4 regions of the Sanguibacter sp. 25GB23B1 genome follow, and region 3 is predicted to be linked to each of the others. Evidence: riboswitches for the same ligand, from Rfam matches in the RefSeq annotation. Region 3 holds a riboswitch; each other region holds the start of a gene.
The links. Region 3 has a riboswitch for thiamine pyrophosphate ahead of ABKW26_RS15850 (thiamine ABC transporter substrate-binding protein). Riboswitches for the same ligand answer to the same signal wherever they lie in the genome.
Positions count from the first base shown of each region.

Region 1 (5,403 bases), on a different contig from region 3:
CCGACGAGCAGCCCGCACCTGCCGACCCGCCGGCTCCGGCCGTGCCACCGGCACCCGACACCCCTCCCGCGGCGCCTGCCCCGCACGTCCCCCTCGCTCCACCCACGCCACCCGGCCCGCCGGTGCCCCCCGCGCCCGACGCACAGCAGCCCGGGGCGTCCGAGCAGCCGCCGGGCGCACCGGCGCAGCCCGGGTACGACACGTCGACGTTCCACGCACCGGCGTGGGACGGTCACGCCGGCCCCCCGCCGTCCATCCCGTTGAGCAGCTACGGCGCTCCGACGACCGGCCCGGTCCCCACCGGACCCGCACCAGGACAGGGGTATCCGCAGGGCCAGGGGTACGCAGCGGGGCCGGGCTACGCACCGGGTCCCGGTCATGCGCCCGGTCAGGGCTACGCACCGGGTGCCGGCTACGCGCAGGGGCCTGGTCAGGCCGGGCCGATGCCGTCGTGGGGCGCCCCGCCGCCGGTCAAGGCGGGGTCGCGCGCGGTCCTGTTCAGCGTCCTCGGGGTCGTCGTCCTCGCTCTGGTCGCCGTGGGCGCCTACTTCGCGTTCTTCGCCGGAGACGGGGCTGAGCCGCTCGAGGCGGACGTCGAGGAGAGCGTCGAGGCCTACGCCCAGCAGGTCGTCGTGGGCAACTGTCTCGAGGAGCTGCCGGGAGACGGTGACGTGGACACGGTCGTCGTCGTGCCGTGCGACGAGGACCACGAGGCGCAGGTCATCGCCGCGAAGAAGTTCTCGTCGAGCAGCGACTTCCCGGGCGCGGCGGACGTCAAGGCCGACTCGGTGGAGAAGTGCACGGTGGACGCCATCGTGGCCGAGGACGTCGACCTCAGCCTCGTCGAGCTCAGCGTGTGGACTCCGACGGAGGAGTCGTGGGAGCAGGGTGACCGTCAGGGCCTGTGCATCGCGGCCGTGCCGGACGGGCTGGACTCGAGCCTCCTCGACTGAGCGGGTCGACCACCGGGAGAACTGGACATACGAGACCTCTTGCCACCGTTGTTGCTTTTTGCAACCATGGGTGTGGTGTCGCACCGCCGCGGCACCACACCACCCGAGAGGACCGATCATGACCACGAACATCTTCGTCAACCTGCCCACGAGCGACCTCGATCGAGCGAAGGCGTTCTACACAGGGCTGGGCTGGCGCATCGAACCGAACTTCACGGACGAGAACGCCGCCTGCATCGTCATCGACGACAACATCTTCCTCATGGTCCTCACCCGGGAGTTCTTCGCCACGTTCACCGACAAGCCGATCGCGGACCCTCACACCTCTGCCCAGGTCGAGACCGCTCTGAGCCGTGACTCCCGCGAAGAGGTCGACGCGCTCCTCGAGCGGGTGCTCGCCGCCGGGGGCGCCGAGCCGCGCCCCGCGCAGGACTACGGGTTCATGTACGCCCGCGACTTCGAGGACCCGGACGGGAACCACTTCAGCGCTCTCTACATGGACCCCGTCGCCGCGCAGAACGGCCCCGAGGCGTTCTTGGCCCAGCAGGAAGCGAGCGCCTGAGCCCCCATGGCCGCACGGAACTACGGGCAGCACTGCGGGATGGTCACCGCCCTCGAGCTGGTCGGCGAGCGGTGGGCGCTGCTCATCGTCCGCGACCTGCTCGTCGGCGCCCGGCGGTACACCGATCTCAAGACCGGCCTCCCGCGCGTGCCGTCCAACATCCTCAGCACGCGCCTCAAGGAGCTGCAGGAGGCGGGCGTCATCCGGCGCGTCCCGCTCGCCCGGTGCGGGATCGTCTACGAGCTCACCGCGCTCGGGCGCGGCCTCGAGGACGTGGTCCTCGCGCTCGGCAGGTGGGGCTTCCAGTCGATGGGCGACCCGGCCGAGGGCGACGTCGTGACGCCTGACTCGATGACGACCGCCTTCCGGACGGCTTTCCGCCCCGAGGTCGCCGCCCAGCACCCGACGACCCGCTACGCGGTGCGGATCGGCGAGATCGACCTCGTCCTGGACGTCAGCGGCGCAGCGCTCACCGTCACGCAGGGACGCCCGTCCGCGGACGACGACCGCCGCACCGACCTGGCCCTGACGACAGGGCCGGGCCTCCGCACCATCATCTCGGGCGAGACGAGCCCCGGCACCGCGCTGCGCGACGGGACGGTCGAGGTGGTGTCCGGCGACGCCGCTCTGCTGGAGCGCTTCGCCACGACCTTCCACCTCGACCCCGGGCCGGGTCGCGGTCCGGCGGTCGACCGCGACCCGGACGCGCCGAGCACGGCCCAGGGGCTGCTCGCTCAGACCGGCGCGACGGGCAGGTAGACGCGGGAGCCGTTGTCCTCGAACTCCTGGGACTTCTCCGCCATGCCTGCCTCGATGGCCTCGACCGACGTCAGGCCGTTCGCCTCGGCGTACGCGCGGACGTCTGCCGAGATCCGCATGGAGCAGAACTTGGGCCCGCACATCGAGCAGAAGTGCGCCGTCTTGGCGGGCTCGGCCGGGAGCGTCTCGTCGTGGAACTCGCGAGCGGTGTCCGGGTCGAGGGACAAGGCAAACTGGTCGTGCCACCGGAACTCGAAGCGCGCCCGCGACAGCGCGTCGTCACGCTCCTGCGCGCGGGGGTGCTCCTTGGCGAGGTCGGCGGCGTGCGCGGCGATCTTGTACGTGATGACCCCGGTCTTCACGTCGTCCCGGTTCGGCAGGCCCAGGTGCTCCTTGGGCGTGACATAGCAGAGCATCGCGGTGCCCGCCTGAGCGATCATCGCCGCCCCGATGGCCGAGGTGATGTGGTCGTAGGCGGGAGCGATGTCGGTGGCGAGCGGGCCGAGCGTGTAGAACGGCGCCTCCTCGCAGAGCTCCTCCTCGAGCCGGACGTTCTCGACGATCTTGTGCATGGGCACGTGCCCCGGACCTTCGATCATCACCTGGACGCCGTGGGCCTTGGCGATCCTCGTCAGCTCTCCGAGCGTCCGGAGCTCCGCGAACTGCGCGGCGTCGTTCGCGTCCGCGATGGAGCCGGGGCGGAGCCCGTCGCCGAGGGAGAACGTCACGTCGTAGCGGCGCAGGATCTCGCACAGCTCATGGAAGTGCGTGTAGAGGAACGACTCGCGGTGGTGCGCGAGGCACCACGCCGCCATGATCGACCCGCCGCGCGAGACGATCCCCGTGACACGACGTGCCGTGAGCGGGATGTAGCGCAGCAGGACGCCGGCGTGGACGGTCATGTAGTCGACACCCTGCTCGCACTGCTCGATCACCGTGTCGCGGTAGATCTCCCAGGTCAGCGCGGCCGGGTCGCCCTTGACCTTCTCGAGCGCCTGGTAGATCGGCACCGTGCCCACCGGGATCGGGGAGTTCCGCAGGATCCACTCGCGCGTCTCGTGGATGTCCTTGCCGGTGGAGAGGTCCATGAGGGTGTCGGCGCCCCAGCGCGCGGCCCACACCATCTTCTCGACCTCTTCCTCGATGCTCGACGTCACCGCGGAGTTGCCGATGTTCGCGTTGATCTTCACGGCGAAGGCCTTGCCGATGATCATCGGCTCCACCTCGGGGTGGTTCCGGTTCGCGGGGATGACGGCGCGACCGCGCGCCACCTCCGAGCGGACGAGCTCGACGTCCACACCCTCGCGGGCGGCGACGTACCGCATCTCGTGGGTGACGATCCCGGCCTTCGCCCAGGCCAGCTGGGTGCCGGCGCCCTCCACGGGCTCCGGCCGCGACCACGTCTCCCGTGCTCGCGGCAGGCCCGCGAGGAGGTCGATCGGCGCCGCGTCGGCCGAGTCGTCCGTGTACGGGCCGGACGTGTCGTAGAGATCGAGGTGCTCGCCGTTGCTGAGGTTCACACGGCGGACCGGGAACGCGAGACCGGGTGCGTCAGGGACCGGCGCGTAGTGCTTCGTGGACCCGGCGATGGGGCCCATCGTCACGGTGCTCGCCGACGTGACGGTGCTGCTGGTGGTGGCCGTGCTGCTGGTGGTGCTGGGTGCTGAGGACGCGCGTGCGTCGTCGACGATGCTCATCGATTCTCCCTACGCCGGCATGATCCGGACAGGTTCGAACGGTCGGCGGCGCGTGAGCCGCCCTCTCAGCTCGCTGCTGCGAGCTCCCGTGGGTATGTGGTTGTCGGGCCAGGCTACCCCACACGCACGACCTGCCCAATCGTGACAAAGCTCTCACTCTGCGGCGTGTCCACGGATCGGGTGCAGGTCCGCGACCCTACGGTCGTCCTGAGGCCCGACGACGTGCCTCGTCCGACGAGCAGGGGGAAGAGATGCAGAGAAGGAGCCTGATCGCAGCACTCACGGTCGTCCTCGTGGGGTTCTCGACAGTGGTGGCGTCGAGCGCGAGCGCAGCGGCCTGCACGGTGGCGGCGTCCCGGTCGTCGACCTGGACGAAGGTCCAGGCCGGCACCGGTTGCCTCGCCGTCCAGGCGCGGATCGACAAGTACGTCCAGGGCACGGGCATCCGCAGCACGCTCGGCTATGCCGGTCCGACGCTCTCGGTCGCCGTGGACAACTACGGCATCTGGTCCGGGGCGTACTACCGCACCCGCAGCTCGGCGGGCACCTGGAGCGGGTGGTCGCCGGTCTGACGACTCCCTCCCGGCCGCCCGCCGAGGCTGCAGGTCGGCGCTGCGCGGCTCAGCGCACGGTGAGCGTCAGCCGGGCCGTCCCGTCCTCGGACTCCGCGCCGAGGTCGGGGCGGTCCACGAGCACGGTCGCGCCGTCGACCACCTCGCCGGAGAGGATGGACCGCGCGAGGCGGTCCCCGATCTCACGCTGGACGAGCCGGCGCAGGGGCCGGGCACCGTAGGCGGGGTCGAAGCCCTCGATCGCGAGCCACTCGCGCGCCGGGAGCGTCACCTCGAGGGAGATCCGACGGTCCGTGAGCCGTGCCGCGAGCTCCTTGACCTGGATGTCGACGATCCGTCCGAGCTCGTCGAGGCCCAGGGGGTCGAAGAGCACGACCTCGTCGAGCCTGTTGAGGAACTCGGGCTTGAACGCTTCGCGGACGGTCGACATGACTGCGGCACGCTTCGCCCCGTCGTCGAGCAGCGGGTCGACGAGGAACTGCGAGCCGAGGTTCGACGTGAGGACGAGGATGACGTTGCGGAAGTCGACCGTGCGCCCCTGGCCGTCGGTGAGGCGGCCGTCGTCGAGCACCTGGAGGAGGATGTCGAAGACCTCCGGGTGTGCCTTCTCCACCTCGTCGAGCAGCAGCACCGAGTACGGACGCCGACGGACCGCCTCCGTGAGCTGGCCGCCCTCCTCGTAGCCGACATAGCCCGGAGGGGCTCCGACGAGGCGCGAGACGCTGTGCTTCTCCGAGTACTCCGACATGTCGATGCGCACCATGGCCCGCTCGTCGTCGAAGAGGAAGTCCGCGAGCGCCTTCGCGAGCTCGGTCTTGCCGACGCCGGTGGGGCCGAGGAAGAGGAACGATCCGGTGGGG
Region 1 covers NZ_JBDYKL010000001.1:64,767-70,169, forward strand. Annotated here, with positions in the region: gene ABKW26_RS00325 (septum formation family protein) at 1-953, shown strand, start outside; gene ABKW26_RS00330 (VOC family protein) at 1,072-1,515, shown strand; gene ABKW26_RS00335 (helix-turn-helix domain-containing protein) at 1,522-2,274, shown strand; gene thiC (phosphomethylpyrimidine synthase ThiC) at 2,250-3,971, opposite strand; TPP riboswitch at 3,961-4,071, opposite strand; gene ABKW26_RS00345 (hypothetical protein) at 4,223-4,543, shown strand; gene clpB (ATP-dependent chaperone ClpB) at 4,593-5,403, opposite strand, start outside.
Region 1: another riboswitch for thiamine pyrophosphate. It lies ahead of thiC (phosphomethylpyrimidine synthase ThiC); the one in region 3 lies ahead of ABKW26_RS15850 (thiamine ABC transporter substrate-binding protein).

Region 2 (5,403 bases), on a different contig from region 3:
GACGACGTCCTCCTGCACGCCGGCGCCGGCGGTGTCGGCCTCCTGCTCACCCAGCTCGCGGTCGCGCGAGGGGCACGGGTCATCACCACCGTCTCGACGGAGGAGAAGGAGCACCTCTCCCGCGGTGCCGGAGCGCACCACGTCATCCGCTACGACCGCCTCACCGACCTCACGTCCGAGCTGCCGGCACGCGTGCGCGACCTCACGGGCGGCCGCGGCGTCCACGTGGTCTACGACTCCGTCGGCAAGGACACCTTCGACGCGTCCCTCGCGTCGCTGCGCACCCGCGGGATGCTCGTCCTCTTCGGCGGCTCGTCAGGGCAGGTCCCTCCGCTCGACCCCCAACGCCTCAGCGCCGCCGGATCGGTCTACCTCACACGCCCGACGCTCGCGAGCTACGTCGCCACCCGCGCCGAGCTCGTGTCCCGGGCGGACGAGCTGTTCTCCGCGGTGCGCGGCGGCACGCTCAGCGTGCGCGTCGGCGCCACCTACGCGCTCGAGGACGCCGCCCAGGCTCATGCTGCGCTCGAGTCCCGATCGACCACGGGGAAGGTCCTGCTCATCCCGTGAGCGCTACCGGGCTACCCTCGTGCCATGAACAGCTCGTGGGCCGACGGCGGCTACGAAGACCGAGACCCGGGGCCATCGCGCGCCGCACGCACGGCACTGACCGTCCTCATCCTCCTCGTCACAGCGCTCAGCGCCGTGGCCTACCTGAAGATGGGCATGGACCAGTCGCGTGCCGACTGCTACCGCGAGGCACCGAGCGGAACCTCCGCGAACGAGATCGAGACCACGTTCCGCTGGTTCCCCCCGGGCTACGACTGCACCTACGGGGCCTGAGCAGCGCCGACACCCGCGACGGAGCCCGTCACCTCATGGCGACCGAGCTCCTCGTGATCGACCTCCTCGAACCGACCGACGTGGTGCAGGTGGTCCACCGGTCCCCGTCCGCGCCCGACCGCGAGACCGTCTCCAGCCCGCAGGGCGCCGGTCAACCAGGCCTTCGCCGTGCGGACGCTGTGTTCCCAGGAGCCGAGACGCGGCTGGAGCGCAGCGACGGCCGACGACAGGGAGCATCCGGTGCCGTGGGTGTTCGGCGTGTGCACGCGGGGCCCGTCGATCTCGACCGTCCCGACGTCCGTCACGAGAGCGTCCGGGCTGCTGTGCCCCTCGAGGTGACCGCCCTTGACGAGTACCGCGGCGCCGACCTCCCGCTCGAGGCGCACCCCCTGAGCGAGGGCGTCCGCCCACGTGAGCGCTACCGGCTGGTCCACGAGCACCGCGAGCTCGGCGAGGTTCGGTGTCACGAGGTGCGCGCGACCGAGCAGCCGGACGAGGGCGACGCGGGCGTCGTCGTCGAGGAGGCAGTGCCCGCTCGTCGCGACCATGACCGGGTCGACGACCACGACTGGAACCCGCACGGCACCGAGCCACGCGGTGATCGCGTCGGCGTTGGCCGCCGTCGCCACCATCCCGACCTTCACCGCGTCGACGACGACGTCGTCGCTCACGGCGTCCAGCTGGGCTCGCAGGAACCCGGCCCCCGGGACGTGGGTGGACCGGACACCCTGGGTGTTCTGGGCCACGAGGGCGGTGACGACCGCCATGCCGTAGGCGCCGTGCGCGGCGAACGACTTGAGGTCGGCCTGGATCCCGGCACCGCCGGTGGGGTCGGTCCCGGCGATGCTCAGGACACGAGGACGTGCAGGGGCAGACGTCATGAGGCGACATCCCTTCGCTAGTACGAGCTAGATCAGGTTCGACGGGTGTGCTCTCAGCCCGCGCCGTGCGCGGGCACCCCGTGTCGCTCACTACGATACTCAGCCCCGGAGCACGGCTCCCACCCGGCGGTGTGCCTCGGCGACCGCTGCCTCGCGGACGGCCGCGGTGTCCTGCGCGGTCAAGGTGCGGTCGGCACCACGGAGCCGCAGCGAGAAGGCGAGCGACTTCTTTCCCTCGCCCACCTGCTCCCCCGTGAACACGTCGAAGAGCCGCAGCTCCTCGAGCAGCGGACCGGCCCCCTCGCGCACCGCGTCGAAGACCTGCTGAGCAGGCACGCCGGCGTCGACGACCAGCGCGAGGTCCTCCTTCGCGAGCGGGAAGGTCGAGACGGTCACCCCCTGGATCGGGTCGTGGGGAGCCGCCGCGAAGAGGAGGTCGAGGTCGACCTCGAAGGCGGCAGACCGCGGCGGGAGCCCCAGGTCCTCGACCACCTTCGGGTGCAGCTCTCCCGCGTGACCGACGACGGTCCCGTCCGCGAGCGCGAGGCGCGCGCAGCGTCCTGGGTGCCACGGTGCGTGGTCCGGGTCGCTGGTCACGACGAGGCCGACGCCGACCCGCGCGGCGACGAGCCGCGCGCCGGCGACGGCGTCCGTCCAGTCGGCGACACGACCGGGCCCCCACCAGCCCGCAGGGTCGCGGCGCCCGCACAGCACCCCGGCGACCCGCCGCGGCTGGTCCGGCACGGCCGCGTCGATCGCCGCGAGCTCCGCCTCGGACGGTCGAGCGGCACCCGGGTACAGCGGAGCGGCCGGCGCACCAGCGCGCGGAAGCGTCACGAGACCGACCTCGAAGAGCGCGAGATCGCTCTGGCCTCGTGCGACGTTGCGGCGTGCGGTGTCGAGGAGCGTGACGAGAAGGTTCGTGCGCATCTCGTTCTTCTCCGCCGACAGCGGGTTGGCCAGGACGAGCGCGACCCGCCGCTCGTCGTCGTCAGGGAGGGCCAGCTCGTCGTGCTGTGCCCGCCCGACGAAGGGGTAGCTCAACGTCTCGACGTACCCGTCCTCGGCGAGCGCACGTGCGACGCTCCGGCGCACCCGCTGGCTCTGGGTGAGACCCCGACCGGCCGGTGCTGCCGGGAGGATCGACGGGATCGTGTCGTAGCCGACGAGGCGCGCGACCTCCTCGACGAGGTCGGCCGGACCTGTGAGGTCCGACCGCCAGGTCGGAGCCGTGACCTCGACGAGGCTCGGCTCGCCCGGGACGTCCTCGACGAGGCACCCGATCTCGCTGAGCACGCCCCGCACCTGCTCGGGGGTGTAGGCGACGCCCACGAGACGCTCGGGCTCGTCGAGCGGGAAGCGGATCGACGGACGAGGCAGCACCGCGTCGAGATCGCTCACCGCATCGTCGACCGTTCCGCCGCCGAGCTCGACGAGGAGATCGACGACCCGCTGGGCGGCGACGGCCGGCAGTCGTGGGTCGACACCGCGCTCGAACCGCTTCGCCGCCTCGCTCGGGAGCTTGTGCCGGCGCGCCGTCCGCGCGACCGAGATGGGATCGAAGTGGGCGGCCTCGACGAGCACGTCCGTCGTCGAGCCGCTGACCTCGGTCTCGGCTCCGCCCATGACTCCCGCGAGACCGAGCACCCGAGCACCGCGATCCCCGGCCGGGCTGTCCGTGATGAGCAGGTCCTCCGGGCTCAGCACCCGGTCGACCCCGTCGAGCGTCGTCAGACGCTCGCCGTCGTGGGCGCGGCGCACGACGACCGGCTCCGCCAGGGTCGCGAGGTCGTAGGCGTGCAACGGCTGACCGAGATCGAGCATGACGTAGTTCGTGATGTCGACAGCCAACGAGATCGGTCGCATCCCGGCCTGGCTGAGACGTCGCTGCATCCACGCCGGCGACGCGGTCGACGCCGCGACGCCGCGCACCACCCGCGTGACGAACCGGTCGCACCCCACCACGCCGTTGACGGGGCCGCCGTCCGAGACCTCGACGCGGAATCCCGCGGGCGTCGCCGCGGGCGTCGGTTCCGTCGGCAGCCCACGGTCCGTGAAGGCTGCACCCGTGGAGTGCGCGTACTCGCGCGCGACACCGCGCATCGAGAAGCAGTACCCGCGGTCCGGCGTCACGTTGATCTCGAGGACCTCCTCGCCGAGACCCAGCAGCGCGAGCGCGTCCGTGCCCGGCGTGACGTCGTGACCGGCCGCAGCCGAGTACCCGGGGCGCTCGAGGACGATGATCCCGTCGTGGTCGTCCCCGAGCCCGAGCTCGCTCTGGGAGCAGATCATCCCGTCCGAGACATGTCCGTACGTCTTGCGCGACGCGATCGGGAACGGACCGGGCAGCACCGCGCCCGAGAGTGCGACGACCACGAGGTCGTCGACCTCGAAGTTGTGCGCACCGCAGACGATGCCGCGCGGGACCGTCGGATCGCCGGAGTCGTCGAGGACGTTGTGGCCACCGACGTCGACCTGGCACCAGTTGATGACCTTGCCGTTCTTCTGGGGCTCCTTCTCGAGCGACACGACGCGACCGACGACGAGCGGACCGGTCACCCCGCTCGAGTGGACGGCCTCCTCCTCGAGGCCGACGCGCACGAGCGCTGCAGCGAGCTCCGCCGCCGTGAGCCCGCTGGGCAGCTCGACGTGCTCACCGAGCCAGGAGAGTGCGATGTTCGGCATCAGATGTCCATTCCGAAGTGCTGGGAGAAGCGGATGTCGCCCTCGACCATGTCGTGCATGTCGGCGATACCGTGGCGCAGCATGAGCGTGCGCTCGATCCCCATGCCGAACGCGAAGCCCGAGTAGACCGTCGGGTCGATGCCTGCCGCGAGGAGCACGTTGGGGTTGACCATGCCGCACCCGCCCCACTCGATCCAACCGGCGCCGCCCTTCTTCTGTGGGAACCACAGGTCGAGCTCGGCGCTCGGCTCGGTGAACGGGAAGAACGACGGCCGCAGCCGAGTCTTGGCCTCCGGTCCGAACATCGCCTTGGCGAAGTGGTCGAGGGTACCGAAGAGGTGCGCCATCGTCAGCCCCTTGTCGACCGCGAGACCCTCGACCTGGTGGAAGACAGGGGTGTGGGTGGCGTCGAGGGCGTCCGTCCGGAAGACCTTGCCCGGGCACGCGATGTAGACGGGCAGATCACGCTCGAGCAGCGTGCGCGCCTGGACGGGCGACGTGTGGGTGCGGAGCACGAGGTGCGAGTCGGTGCTCGCCGCGCGGTCCTCGCCGGTGACGCCCGCGACGAAGAAGGTGTCCTGCATCTGCCGCGCCGGGTGGTCCGGACCGAAGTTCAGGGCATCGAAGTTGAACCACTCGGCCTCGACCTCTGGGCCGTCGGCGATCTCCCAGCCCATCGAGACGAAGTAGTCCCCGACGCGTTCCTGGAGCGACTCGAGCGGGTGGCGGGCCCCGGGTGCCCGGCGCCCGGCGGGCAGCGTCACGTCGACGGCCTCCTCGACGAGGACGCGCGCGGCGCGCTCCGCGTCGAGCTCGACCTGACGTTCTGCCAGCGCCTTCGCGATCCGTCCGCGCGCAGGCCCGAGGAGCTTGCCCGCGACAGCCTTCTCCGCCGGTTCCAGGCGACCGATCTCCCGGTTCGCCAGCGCGACGGGGCTGCGGTCCCCCGTGTGCGCGATCCGCACGGACTTGAGCTCGTCGAGGTCGCGTGCCT
Region 2 covers NZ_JBDYKL010000017.1:59,192-64,594, reverse strand. Annotated here, with positions in the region: gene ABKW26_RS11140 (quinone oxidoreductase) at 1-570, shown strand, start outside; gene ABKW26_RS11135 (hypothetical protein) at 595-843, shown strand; gene thiD (bifunctional hydroxymethylpyrimidine kinase/phosphomethylpyrimidine kinase) at 831-1,724, opposite strand; TPP riboswitch at 1,717-1,815, opposite strand; gene pheT (phenylalanine--tRNA ligase subunit beta) at 1,824-4,409, opposite strand; gene pheS (phenylalanine--tRNA ligase subunit alpha) at 4,409-5,403, opposite strand, start outside.
Region 2: another riboswitch for thiamine pyrophosphate. It lies ahead of thiD (bifunctional hydroxymethylpyrimidine kinase/phosphomethylpyrimidine kinase); the one in region 3 lies ahead of ABKW26_RS15850 (thiamine ABC transporter substrate-binding protein).

Region 3 (5,403 bases):
GACGTCGAACATCTCGGTCTGCTCGGCGATCGGGCGCGGGTCGGGGTGCAGCGCACCCCGGAGCTCGGCGGCCTGGGCCTGGAGGTCGGCCTGGGCGGCACCGACGGTCTGGAGGATCGCGGTCCGCAGCTGGTCCTTGTCGAGACGCATCGCGGAGTGAGCGAAGGTCACGTCCTGGACGAGCCCTCGGTGGTCGACCTCGGCCTTGACCTCGCCGCGGGAGGAACGGCCCACCCCGCGGAGGTCGGCGAGGTCGGCGGAGACGCGCCGTGCGCGCGCGGCGGCACGGTGCGCGTCGGCGAGCGCGGACTCCATCGTGTCCGCGAGGTCCTGCTCGTTCACCGTGCTCCCTCCGGTCGCCCGACTGCGGTCGTCGGATGGGGCCGACACGTCCAAGCTTCCCTGAGGCTACCGAGTTCTGCGGCGTGCCCCGATGGGGAGAAGTACCCCGGGGAGCATCGGGGACGGCGGCTCAGCGGCGGGCGGCGAGGCGGGCGGCGACCTTCGTCGTGCCGCGGGCAGCAAGAACCCTGGTCAGGGCCGCGGTCGCTCCGGTGACGGCGGCGAAGCCCACCATGCTGACGATCGTCGCGTCGTCGTCGTCGACGAGGCTGCCGGGCTTGCCGGTCGCCTTGAGCCAGATGGTCTTGACGATCTTCTGGGCGAGCAGACCGGCCCCGAACGAGATGGCGAGCGTCGCGAGCTTGACCTGCATGGACTGGTCCTGGGCCACTGTTCCTCCACGTGCGATAGCGATGTGCCCCCACGCTAGCGCCCCACGTCCGGGGCCGCACACCGCGTGTAAACTCGTCCCGAACGACAGGGGAGCGCGAACGAGCGCTGAGAGTGCGGTATACCGCAGACCCTCGAACCTGATCCGGTTAGCACCGGTGTAGGGAGTCGGGAATCTCGCCACGCGCGCGCGTGGAACCCCTCCTCAGGCTTTTCACGGTCCACAGGAGGACGCATCACATGCTGTACACCACCCACCAGCCTGCACGACGCCGGCCCGCACGGACCGGGCTGCTCGTCGCCGGGCTCACCACCAGCATCGCCCTGGTGCTGGCGTCCTGCGCCTCCGAGTCGTCGCAGGACGACGCGACGGGCGAGACGTCGGGAACGTCCGGCACGTCCGGCACGGTCACGGTCGTCGTGCACGACTCGATCATCATCAGCGACGAGAGCAAGGCGGCCTTCGAGGAGGAGAGCGGCCTCACGCTCGAGGTCGTGAGCGCCGGGGACGGCGGGGCGCTCGCCAACCAGCTCGTCCTGACGAAGGACTCGCCGCTCGGCGACGTCGCCTACGGGATCGACAACTCCTTCGCCTCGCGTGCCGTCGAGGAGGGCGTGTTCGCCCCGTACACGTCGCCCGAGCAGGGCGAGCTCTCGGCGCAGCTCGCCGCGGACCCGTCGGGGACGCTCACCGCGGTCGACTACGGCGACGTGTGCATGAATGTCGACACCGCGTGGTTCGACGAGAACGGTGTGCTCGAGCCGGCGACGCTCGACGACCTCACGATGCCCGTGTACGAGGACCTCACGGTGGTGAGCAACCCGGCGACCTCGAGCCCGGGCCTCGCGTTCCTCTTCGCGACGATCGGTGCGTACGGGGACGACTACCTCGAGTACTGGCAGAAGCTCTCGGACAACGGCCTGCTCGTCGTCACCGGGTGGGAAGAGGCGTACCAGACCGAGTTCACGGCGGGCGAGGGCGACGGGGCCCGGCCGATCGTCCTGTCCTACGCCTCGTCCCCGGCGTACACGGTGAGCGAGGACGGCAGCACGACGACCACGACCGCGATGCTCGGCACGTGCTTCCGCCAGGTCGAGTACGCGGGCGTCCTCGAGGGGGCGGAGAACCCGGAGGGTGCGCAGCAGGTCGTCGACTTCCTCCTGGGCGAGCAGTTCCAGTCCACGATCGCGACGAACATGTACGTGTACCCGGTCGACCCCGACGCCGAGATCCCGGTCGAGTGGGTCGACTTCGCGCCGCTGCCGGAGAACCCGATCGTGCTCGACCCCACGGAGATCTCGGAGAACCGTGACCAGTGGATCGAGGACTGGACTGCCACGGTGATCGGCTAGCCCGATGACTGCACCGGTCGTCGAGGAGCGGGCGGGCGCCCGGGACGCGGCCCGCGGGCGCGGCCCGGTCCTGGGGCCCGTGCGCGCTCCTCGTGCGCGCCGTGCCGTCCCCCTCGCGCGGTGGTGCGCGTGGGCGGCGGCCGTCGCGGTGCCCGTGACGTTCCTCGCCGTCTTCTTCGCGTGGCCCGTCGTCGCGCTCGTCGGGCGCGGCTTCGTCACGGACGGGGCGCTCGACCTCTCGGGCTTCGCGGAGGTGTTCGCCGCCTCGCGCACGTGGCGCCTGATCGGGCTGACGCTCGGTCAGGCGGTCGTGGGCACGGTGCTCTCCGTGGGGCTCGGCATCCCGGGCGCGTACGTCCTCTACCGCTGCACGTTCCGGGGGCAGGGGGCCGTGCGTGCGCTCGTCACCGTCCCGTTCGTCCTCCCGACCGTCGTCGTCGGCGTCGCCTTCCGCGCGCTGCTCACGGAATCGGGGCCGCTCGGCTTCCTCGGCCTCGACGGGAGCTTCACGGCGATCGTCGCGGCGCTCGTCTTCTTCAACTACTCCGTCGTGGTCCGCACGGTCGGCGGGCTCTGGGAGCACCTCGACCCGCGCGCCGAGCAGGCGGCGCGCGCTCTCGGCGCGTCGCCCGCCCGGGCCCTGTGGACGGTGACGCTGCCCGCGCTCGCCCCGGCGATCGCGTCGGCCGCGGCGGTCGTGTTCCTCTTCTGCGCGACGGCCTTCGGGGTGGTGCTCGTCCTCGGCGACCAGCGGTACGGGACCATCGAGACCGAGATCTGGATGCAGACCGTCCAGTTCCTCGACCTGCGGACCGCCGCCGTCCTGTCCGTCGTCCAGATCGTCGTCGTGAGCAGCGCGCTGTGGGTCGCGGCGCGCGCCCGGTCGCGCCGCGAGCACGCCCTCAACCTCTCCGCGGCGACGCGCTCGACGCACCCGCTGCGCCTGCGTCCCGTCCGCGGCTCGGACCTCGCCGCGACGGTCGTCACCGCGCTCGTCGTGCTCGTCCTGCTGGCGTGGCCGCTCGTCAACCTCCTCGTGTGGTCCTTCCGGACCGCCGACGGGTGGGGGCTCGGCAACTACGTGGCGCTCGGCACGACCGGGGGCACCAACGCCCTGACCGACACCGTCTGGGTCGCGGCCGGGACGTCGTTGCGGACGGCGGCGACCGCGACCGTCATCGCCCTCGTGGTCGGTGGGCTCGTCGCCCTCGTCGTGTCCCGGCGTCCCCGCGCCACGGTGGCGCGCCGCGCCGTGGGCGTCCTCGACTCCGTCTTCATGCTGCCGCTCGGCGTCTCCGCCGTGACGGTCGGCTTCGGTTTCCTCATCACGCTCGACAAGCCGCTCGGCCTCGACGTCGACCTGCGGACCTCCGGCCTCCTCGTGCCGATCGCGCAGGCGGTCGTCGCGACCCCGCTCGTCGTGCGCACCGTGCTCCCGGTGCTGCGGGCGATCGACCCGCGCCAGCGCGAGGTCGCCGCGACGCTCGGCGCACCCCCGCGGCGCGTCCTCGCCACGGTCGACTGGCCCATCGCCGCGCGCTCGCTGGGGCTCGCGATCGGCTTCGCGTTCGCCGTGTCGCTCGGGGAGTTCGGCGCCACGTCGTTCCTCGCGCGGCCCGACGACGCGACGCTGCCGATCGTCATCTTCCGGCTCATCGGACGACCGGGAGCCGAGAACTACGGCATGGCGCTCGCCGCGTCCGTCGTGCTCGCGGCGATCACCGCGACCGTCATGCTCGGCGCCGAGAGGCTCCGCGGAGAACGAACAGGAGAGTTCTGATGGGTGAGCCGGCAGCGGTGGCACGGGGAGCAGCGGCACGAGGTGTGGCGGGGCTGGGTATCGAGGACGTCGTCGTCGAGTATCCCGGGCTGCGACCCGGGACCCGGACGGTCGCCGTCGCGGGCGTCTCGCTCACGGTCGCGCCGGGCGAGGTGGTCGCGCTGCTCGGTCCGAGCGGCTGCGGCAAGTCCAGCCTGCTGCGCGCGGTCGCCGGGCTCGAGCCCGTCGCGGCGGGCCGCGTGGTGTGGGACGGCACCGACATCGGCACGGTCCCCGTCCACGAGCGCGGCTTCGGCCTCATGTTCCAGGACGGTCAGCTCTTCGCCCACCTCGACGTCGCCCGCAACGTCGAGTACGGCCTGCGCATGCAGCGGGTCCCGCGCGGCGTGCGGCGCGCTCGGGTGGACGAGCTCCTCGAGGTCGTCGGCCTGCCCGGCAGCGGGCAGCGGTCCGTCGCGACGATGTCCGGCGGCGAGCGGCAACGGGTCGCGCTCGCGCGTGCCCTCGCGCCCCAGCCGCAGCTGCTCCTGCTCGACGAGCCGCTCTCCGCCCTCGACCGCGGGCTGCGGGAGCGCCTCGCCGTCGACCTGCGTGCGGCGCTCGTGGCGACCGGCACCACGGCGCTGTTCGTCACGCACGACCACGACGAGGCGTTCACCGTCGCCGACAGGGTGGCCGTCATGGCGCGCGGCTCCCTCCTCCAGGTGGCCCCGCCGCGTGAGCTGTGGTCGGCGCCCGCGAGCCGCGAGGTCGCAGAGTTCCTCGGCTACCAGGCCTTCCTGCCGGACGCCGACGGGCTGCGCGCCGTGGGCCCCCGGGGGCTCGTGCTCACGGGGGTCGAGGGCGCGACGACGACCGGCACGGTCGTCAGCTCGGTCTTCCGTCGGGGCCACGCCGAGGTGACGGTCGAGGCCGACCTCGGCGACGGGCTGCGACGGTATGCGGCTCTCGACGACGAGGCCGGCCCCGGCAGTCACGGACGCCCGGGGACGGGCGACGTCCGACGCGGGCACCAGCCGGGGGACGTCGTGGGCGTGACGATCGACGTCGCGCAGACGGTCGCGGTGCCTCTGCGCTGAACGGGAGCGCGCCCGGAGACCGACGACGAGGCTCGCGCGCCGGAGCACCGGTCTCGCGGCCTGGGGAGTCTACGATCCGGAGTATGACCAGCGACCCGCCCCGCGACGTCGCGTCGACGACGAAGGACCAGCTCCTCGTCGATCTCCTCCGCCTGCGCGACGTCGCGGCCGAGGACGCCGCGGTCGGCGACACGCTGCACGGTCTGGCGTTCCTCGACCACCTCGTCGACGTCGCCGTGCGCAACACCGCCCAGCCCGGCAGCACCCAGCTCTACACGGTCCTGTCCGCGGAGTCCGTGACGCTCGACCACCCCGCACAGCCGTGGTTCCGCACCCGCTACGCCGAGCTGCGCACGACGGTCGCGAGCGCGCTCGGCGAGGCACGCGACATCGGCGAGATCCGCGACGACGCGGACATCGAGGAGACGGCCACCGCGATCGTCGCCGTCATGGACGGCC
Region 3 covers NZ_JBDYKL010000032.1:38,368-43,770, forward strand. Annotated here, with positions in the region: gene ABKW26_RS15840 (YbaB/EbfC family nucleoid-associated protein) at 1-342, opposite strand, end outside; gene ABKW26_RS15845 (DUF4235 domain-containing protein) at 473-733, opposite strand; TPP riboswitch at 812-916, shown strand; gene ABKW26_RS15850 (thiamine ABC transporter substrate-binding protein) at 973-2,085, shown strand; gene ABKW26_RS15855 (iron ABC transporter permease) at 2,090-3,865, shown strand; gene ABKW26_RS15860 (ABC transporter ATP-binding protein) at 3,865-4,944, shown strand; gene ABKW26_RS15865 (TetR family transcriptional regulator C-terminal domain-containing protein) at 5,028-5,403, shown strand, end outside.

Region 4 (5,403 bases), on a different contig from region 3:
CTCCCGTGCCGCGTCCTCGAACACGCGGATGAACTCGCGGCCGATGATCTTGCGCTTGGTCTCCGGGTCGCTCACGCCGGCCAGCGCCGAGAGGAAGCGCTCGCGCGCGTCGACGACCTTGAGCTGGACGCCTGTCGCGTCGACGAAGTCCTGCTCGACCTGCTCGGCCTCGCCGGCGCGGAGCAGGCCGTGGTCGACGAAGACGCAGGTGAGCTGGTCGCCGACGGCCTTCTGGACGAGCGTGGCCGCGACGGAGGAGTCCACGCCGCCCGAGAGACCGCAGATGACGCGTGCGTCGCCGACCTGGGCGCGGATGGCGTCGACCTGGTCGGAGATGACGTGCCCGGGCGTCCAGTCGGGTGAGAGGCCGGCACCCTCGTAGAGGAAGTTCTCGAGCGCCTTCTGGCCGAGCGGCGAGTGCTTGACCTCGGGGTGCCACTGCACGCCGTAGAGGCGGCGGGCGTTGTTCTCGAACGCGGCGACCGGCGACCCGGCGGAGGTCGCGAGGACCTCGAAGCCCTCCGGTGCAGTGTGGACCGCGTCACCGTGGCTCATCCAGGTGGTCTGCTGCTCGGGAGAGCCCTCGAGCAGCGCACCCGTCCGGGCGACGGTGACGGGCGTCCCGCCGTACTCGGAGAGCCCGGTCTGCTCGACGGTGCCGCCGAGCGCCTTCGCCATCGCCTGGAAGCCGTAGCAGATCCCGAAGACCGGGACACCGGCCTCGAACAGCGCGGGGTCGACGAAGGGCGCGCCCTGGGCGTACACCGACGACGGCCCGCCGGAGAGGATGATCGCCGCCGGGTTCTTGGCGAGCATCTGCTCGACCGTGGACGTGTGCGGGACGATCTCGGAGTAGACCTTGGCCTCGCGGACGCGACGAGCGATGAGCTGCGCGTACTGGGCACCGAAGTCGACCACGAGGACGGGACGCGGCAAGGAGGGAGGGAGTTGTGTCACCTGGACAGGATAGTCGGCCCCTGGCGGGGCGGCGGGACCGGGCTACTGCCCGTCCTCCTCGAGCTGGCCGACCGCGTCGTCCGTGACGACCCACTGCCGCACGGCGTCGGGACCGATCACCCAGGTCCGCACGTCTCCGTCGGCGGGGTCCCACGGGCGGACCGCGTCGTCGAGCTGCTCCGTCGTCGGCGTGCCGAGAGCCTCGGGGCCCGGGGGCGTACCCGCTCCCGTCGCCGCGGAGACGCCGACCGCGCAGAGGGCTGCGGCGCCGAGGAGGGAGGCGAGGAGGAGTGCGGGTGTCCGACCACCACGACGCGTCATCGGGCGATCGGGACGCCGGTGAACTCCGGCCAGGTCGAGGACACCCGGATGTCGACCACGTCGATGTCGTCCTGCGGTGCCGCGTAGACCGCCCAGAAGACGACCGGCGACCCGTTGGTCACCTCCACGTCGGACACCGCGGTCGTCCAGGCGTCGCCGCCGTCCGTGATGACGCTGTACTCCTTGAGGTTCGTCCGGTCGAGCAGCGTCGGGCGCCGGGCGCTGTCCGGGGAGAGGACGTCATAGAGCGAGACGCGCTCGTCGGGCTCCAGCGAGGAGAGGCGCGGCGTGTACACGAGGGTGAGGGTCATGGTCTCCCCCTCGACGACGAGCGACTGGACCCCTATGGTCACCGTGTCCGACTCCACCCCGTCGACGAGGACGGTCTGCTCGACGAACGAGTCCGTCGACACGGTCGCGACCCCCGCACCCGAGGTCGACGCGGGTGTCGTCTCCTCGGCAGGCCCTGGCTCGGAGCCGCCGGTCCCGTCAGGGCTGCACGCTGGGAGCCCGGCGAGGAGGCTCCCGATCGCGAGTGCCACGAGCGCGCGGCGCGCGGTCGTGCTCACGGTCGGCGCCCACGCCCGGTGCCCGTGCCCGCGACCGCAGTCACCGCGTCTGCAGTCACTGCGCGCGCGACGGTGGCTCGCAGGTCTCGCGCCGCCCCCTCCGGGTCGGCCGCCTCCGTCACCGCGCGCACGACGACGACCCGCCGCGCGCCGGCCTCGACGACCTCGCGCACGCTGCCGAGGTCGACCCCGCCGATCGCGAACCACGGCGTCGCGGGCCGCGCGGCCGCCACCCGCCGGACCGCATCGAGTCCGACCGCGGGTCGGCCAGGTTTCGTGGGCGTCGCCCACACTGGCCCGACGCAGAAGTAGTCGACGTCGGGGTCGGCGTCGGCCGCCGACGCCTGCGCGCCGCCACCGGTCGAGCGCCCGAGGACCGCGTTCGGTCCGACGAGGCCTCGAGCAGCCGCGACGGGGAGATCACGCTGCCCGGTGTGCAGGACGTCTGCGCGGGCTGCGAGCGCCACGTCGGCGCGGTCATTCACCGCGAGGAGCGCACCGTGCTCGATCGTCAGCTCGCGCAGTGCCGCGAGGAGATCCAGCTCCTCAGCGACGTCGAGCGACCGGTCGCGCAGCTGGACGACGTCGACGCCGCCGCGCAGGGCTGCACGCACGAGGTCGAGCAGGTCGAGGCCACCTCGTCGGTCACGACGAGCGTCGGTGCACAGATAGAGGCGGGCGTCCTGCAGCCGCTCGCGCACGCCGCCGGTCGGTACCGGCACCGGTGACGCAGAGGCGGGTGGTTCCGAGGTCGGGGCCATGCGCGGAAGTGTAGTGTGAACAACGCACGGGAGCCCCGCACAGGTGGGGCTGAGAGGGCATTCCGCCGACCGTCGAACCTGCTCTGGGTCATGCCAGCGAAGGGAGCAAGCGCATGCGCGCACTCGAAGTCTCGACCCCACCACCAGCCGCCACGGTCTCGGACGTCCTCGTCCTCGGCGGTGGCATCATCGGCGCCGTCGCCACCTGGCGAGCGTCCTGTCTCGGCCTGTCCGTCACGTGCCTCGACCCGTACCCGGGCTCGGGGGCGACGTGGGCGGCGGCCGGCATGCTCGCCCCGGTCACCGAGGCGAGCTTCGGCGAGCCGGAGCTCGCCGCGCTGTGCGTCGACTCGGCGGCGCGCTGGCCGGCGTTCGCGGCCGAGCTCGAGCAGGCCTCGGGGCTCGACGTCGGGCTCGCAGCCTGCGGCACGCTCGCCGTCTCGTACGACCAGGGCGACGCCCAGGAGGCCGACCGGCTGCACGCCCTCCACAGGGGCCTGGGCCTCGCGTCGGAACGCCTCTCGCTCGCCGAGGCACGCGGGCGCGAGCCCTTCCTCGGCAGCCGCCTGTCCGGTGCGTTCTGGGTGAGCGGCGACCACCAGGTCGATCCGCGTGCGACCCACAGGGCGCTCATGGCGGTCGTCGACGGGCGCCCCGGGATGCGGAGCCGGGTGGTGCGCTCCGCCGCGGTCCGGCTCGTGCGCTCGGCCACGGGAGACGTCGTCGGCGCGGTGGACGAGAACGGCGCGACGCACAGCGCCGGGCTCGTCGTCCTCGCTGCCGGTGCCCGCTCGGCGGACCTGCTCGGCGGGGTGCCCGAGGTCGTCGTGCCGACCCGCGCCGTCCGCGGACAGTCGATCCGGCTCGATGCCCGGGGCGTGCCCGGCTTCGGACTGCGGCACGTGGTGCGCGGGACGGTCCAGATGCGACCGGTCTACGTCGTCCCTCGTCCTGGCGGCGAGGTCGTCGTCGGTGCGACGAGCGAGGAGCGCACCGACAGCCTCACCCCGGCGGGGAGCGTCTACGCGCTCCTGCGCGACGCGCGCGCACTGGTCCCCGGTATCGACGAGCTCGACTTCCACGAGGTGACGACCGGGCAGCGTCCGGGCACGCCGGACAACCTGCCGATCATCGGACGGACCGCGGTCCCCGGGCTCGCTGTCGCGACCGGCCACTACCGCAACGGCGTCCTGCTCGCACCGTTGACGGCGGCTGCGCTCGACGGCCTGCTGGCCGGCGAGGAGACCCCCGCACCCGACCTGCCTGCCGCGCTCGCGTCGGTCGACCCGCTGCGCTTCTCCCTCGTGGGGGCCCGGTCATGACCCGCGTCGTGCTCAACGGTGAGGAGCGCCGGCTCACCGGGGCGGACGACCTCGCGTCGGTCGTCGCGTCGGTCGTCGCACCGGTCCTGCCCGCCCCTGGCGACACGGCGTGCGGGTCCGAGGCACCGACCGGGATCGCAGCGGCCGTCAACGACCGGGTCGTCCCTCGGTCCCGGTGGGCGAGCACGCTCCTCCGGGACGACGACCGGATCGAGCTCGTCACCGCGGTGCAGGGCGGATGATCCCGATGGTGGACCGGATGCCGGACGAGGTGGCAGACCACGGAGCACCCGCGCCCGACGCGCTCGTCGTCGCCGGCGTCCCTCTGGGGTCGCGGCTCGTCATGGGCACCGGCGGCGCGCCGAACCTCCTGCACCTCGAGTCGGCGCTCGTCGCGTCGGGCACCGAGCTGACGACCGTCGCGATGCGACGGGTGAGCCGGGACGCCGGACCGCCGGGTGCAGGCACGGTCTGGGACCTGCTCGCCCGCCTCGGGATCCGGCCGCTGCCCAACACTGCGGGCTGCTTCAGCGCGCGGGAGGCGGTGCTCACCGCCGAGCTGGCACGCGAGGCGTGCGGCACCGACTGGATCAAGCTCGAGGTCCTCGCCGACGAGATCACCCTGCTCCCCGACCCGATCGAGCTCGTCGCCGCAGCCGAGCAGCTCGTCCGAGCCGGCTTCGTGGTCCTGCCGTACACGAACGACGACCCGGTCGTCGCACGCCGGCTCGAGGACGTGGGCTGCGCGGCCGTCATGCCGCTCGGGTCGCCCATCGGCTCCGGCCTCGGGATCCTCAACCCCCGCAACATCACCGCGATCGCCGACCGGTCGACCGTCCCCGTCATCCTCGACGCGGGCATCGGCACGGCGTCGGACGCGGCGCTCGCGATGGAGCTCGGGTGCGACGGTGTGCTCCTCGCGTCCGCAGTCACGCGCGCCGCGGATCCCGTCCGGATGGCGCGAGCGATGCGCCTGGCCGTCGAGGCTGGTCGGCTCGCGGCCTCGGCGGGCAGGATCCCGCGCCGGGAGCAGGCCCTCGCATCGTCACCGACGCACGGGCTGCTCGACCTCGCTCTCTGAGGTGCGCGGCTCTCCGGTGCGCGCGCCTCAGTGGTCGACCCTCGGCGCGGTCGTCGATCCTCAGTACACCGGCTGCGAGGGGTCGATCTCCCGGACCCAGGCGAGGACCCCGCCGTGCAGGTTGCCGACGTTCGTCAGCCCGGCGCTGCGGGCGGCGTCGACGACGACCTGGGACCGACCGCCCATCTTGCAGAAGACGACGACCGGCCGGTCCCGCGGCACGTCCTCGAGCGCTCGGCCGGTGAGGAGGGTGTCCATCGGCACGTGCACCGAGCCGGGGATGGAGACGATCTCGCGCTCGTACCCCTCCCGGACGTCGACGACGACGAGGTCTTCCCCGGCGTCGAGCGCTGCCGCGAGCTCCGCGACGGTCAGGTCGCGTCCGGCAGCCG
Region 4 covers NZ_JBDYKL010000049.1:1,438-6,840, forward strand. Annotated here, with positions in the region: gene guaA (glutamine-hydrolyzing GMP synthase) at 1-957, opposite strand, end outside; gene ABKW26_RS18890 (hypothetical protein) at 1,000-1,278, opposite strand; gene ABKW26_RS18895 (hypothetical protein) at 1,275-1,847, opposite strand; gene thiE (thiamine phosphate synthase) at 1,844-2,608, opposite strand; TPP riboswitch at 2,625-2,730, shown strand; gene thiO (glycine oxidase ThiO) at 2,722-3,930, shown strand; gene thiS (sulfur carrier protein ThiS) at 3,927-4,172, shown strand; gene ABKW26_RS18915 (thiazole synthase) at 4,178-5,011, shown strand; gene moeB (molybdopterin-synthase adenylyltransferase MoeB) at 5,072-5,403, opposite strand, start outside.
Region 4: another riboswitch for thiamine pyrophosphate. It lies ahead of thiO (glycine oxidase ThiO); the one in region 3 lies ahead of ABKW26_RS15850 (thiamine ABC transporter substrate-binding protein).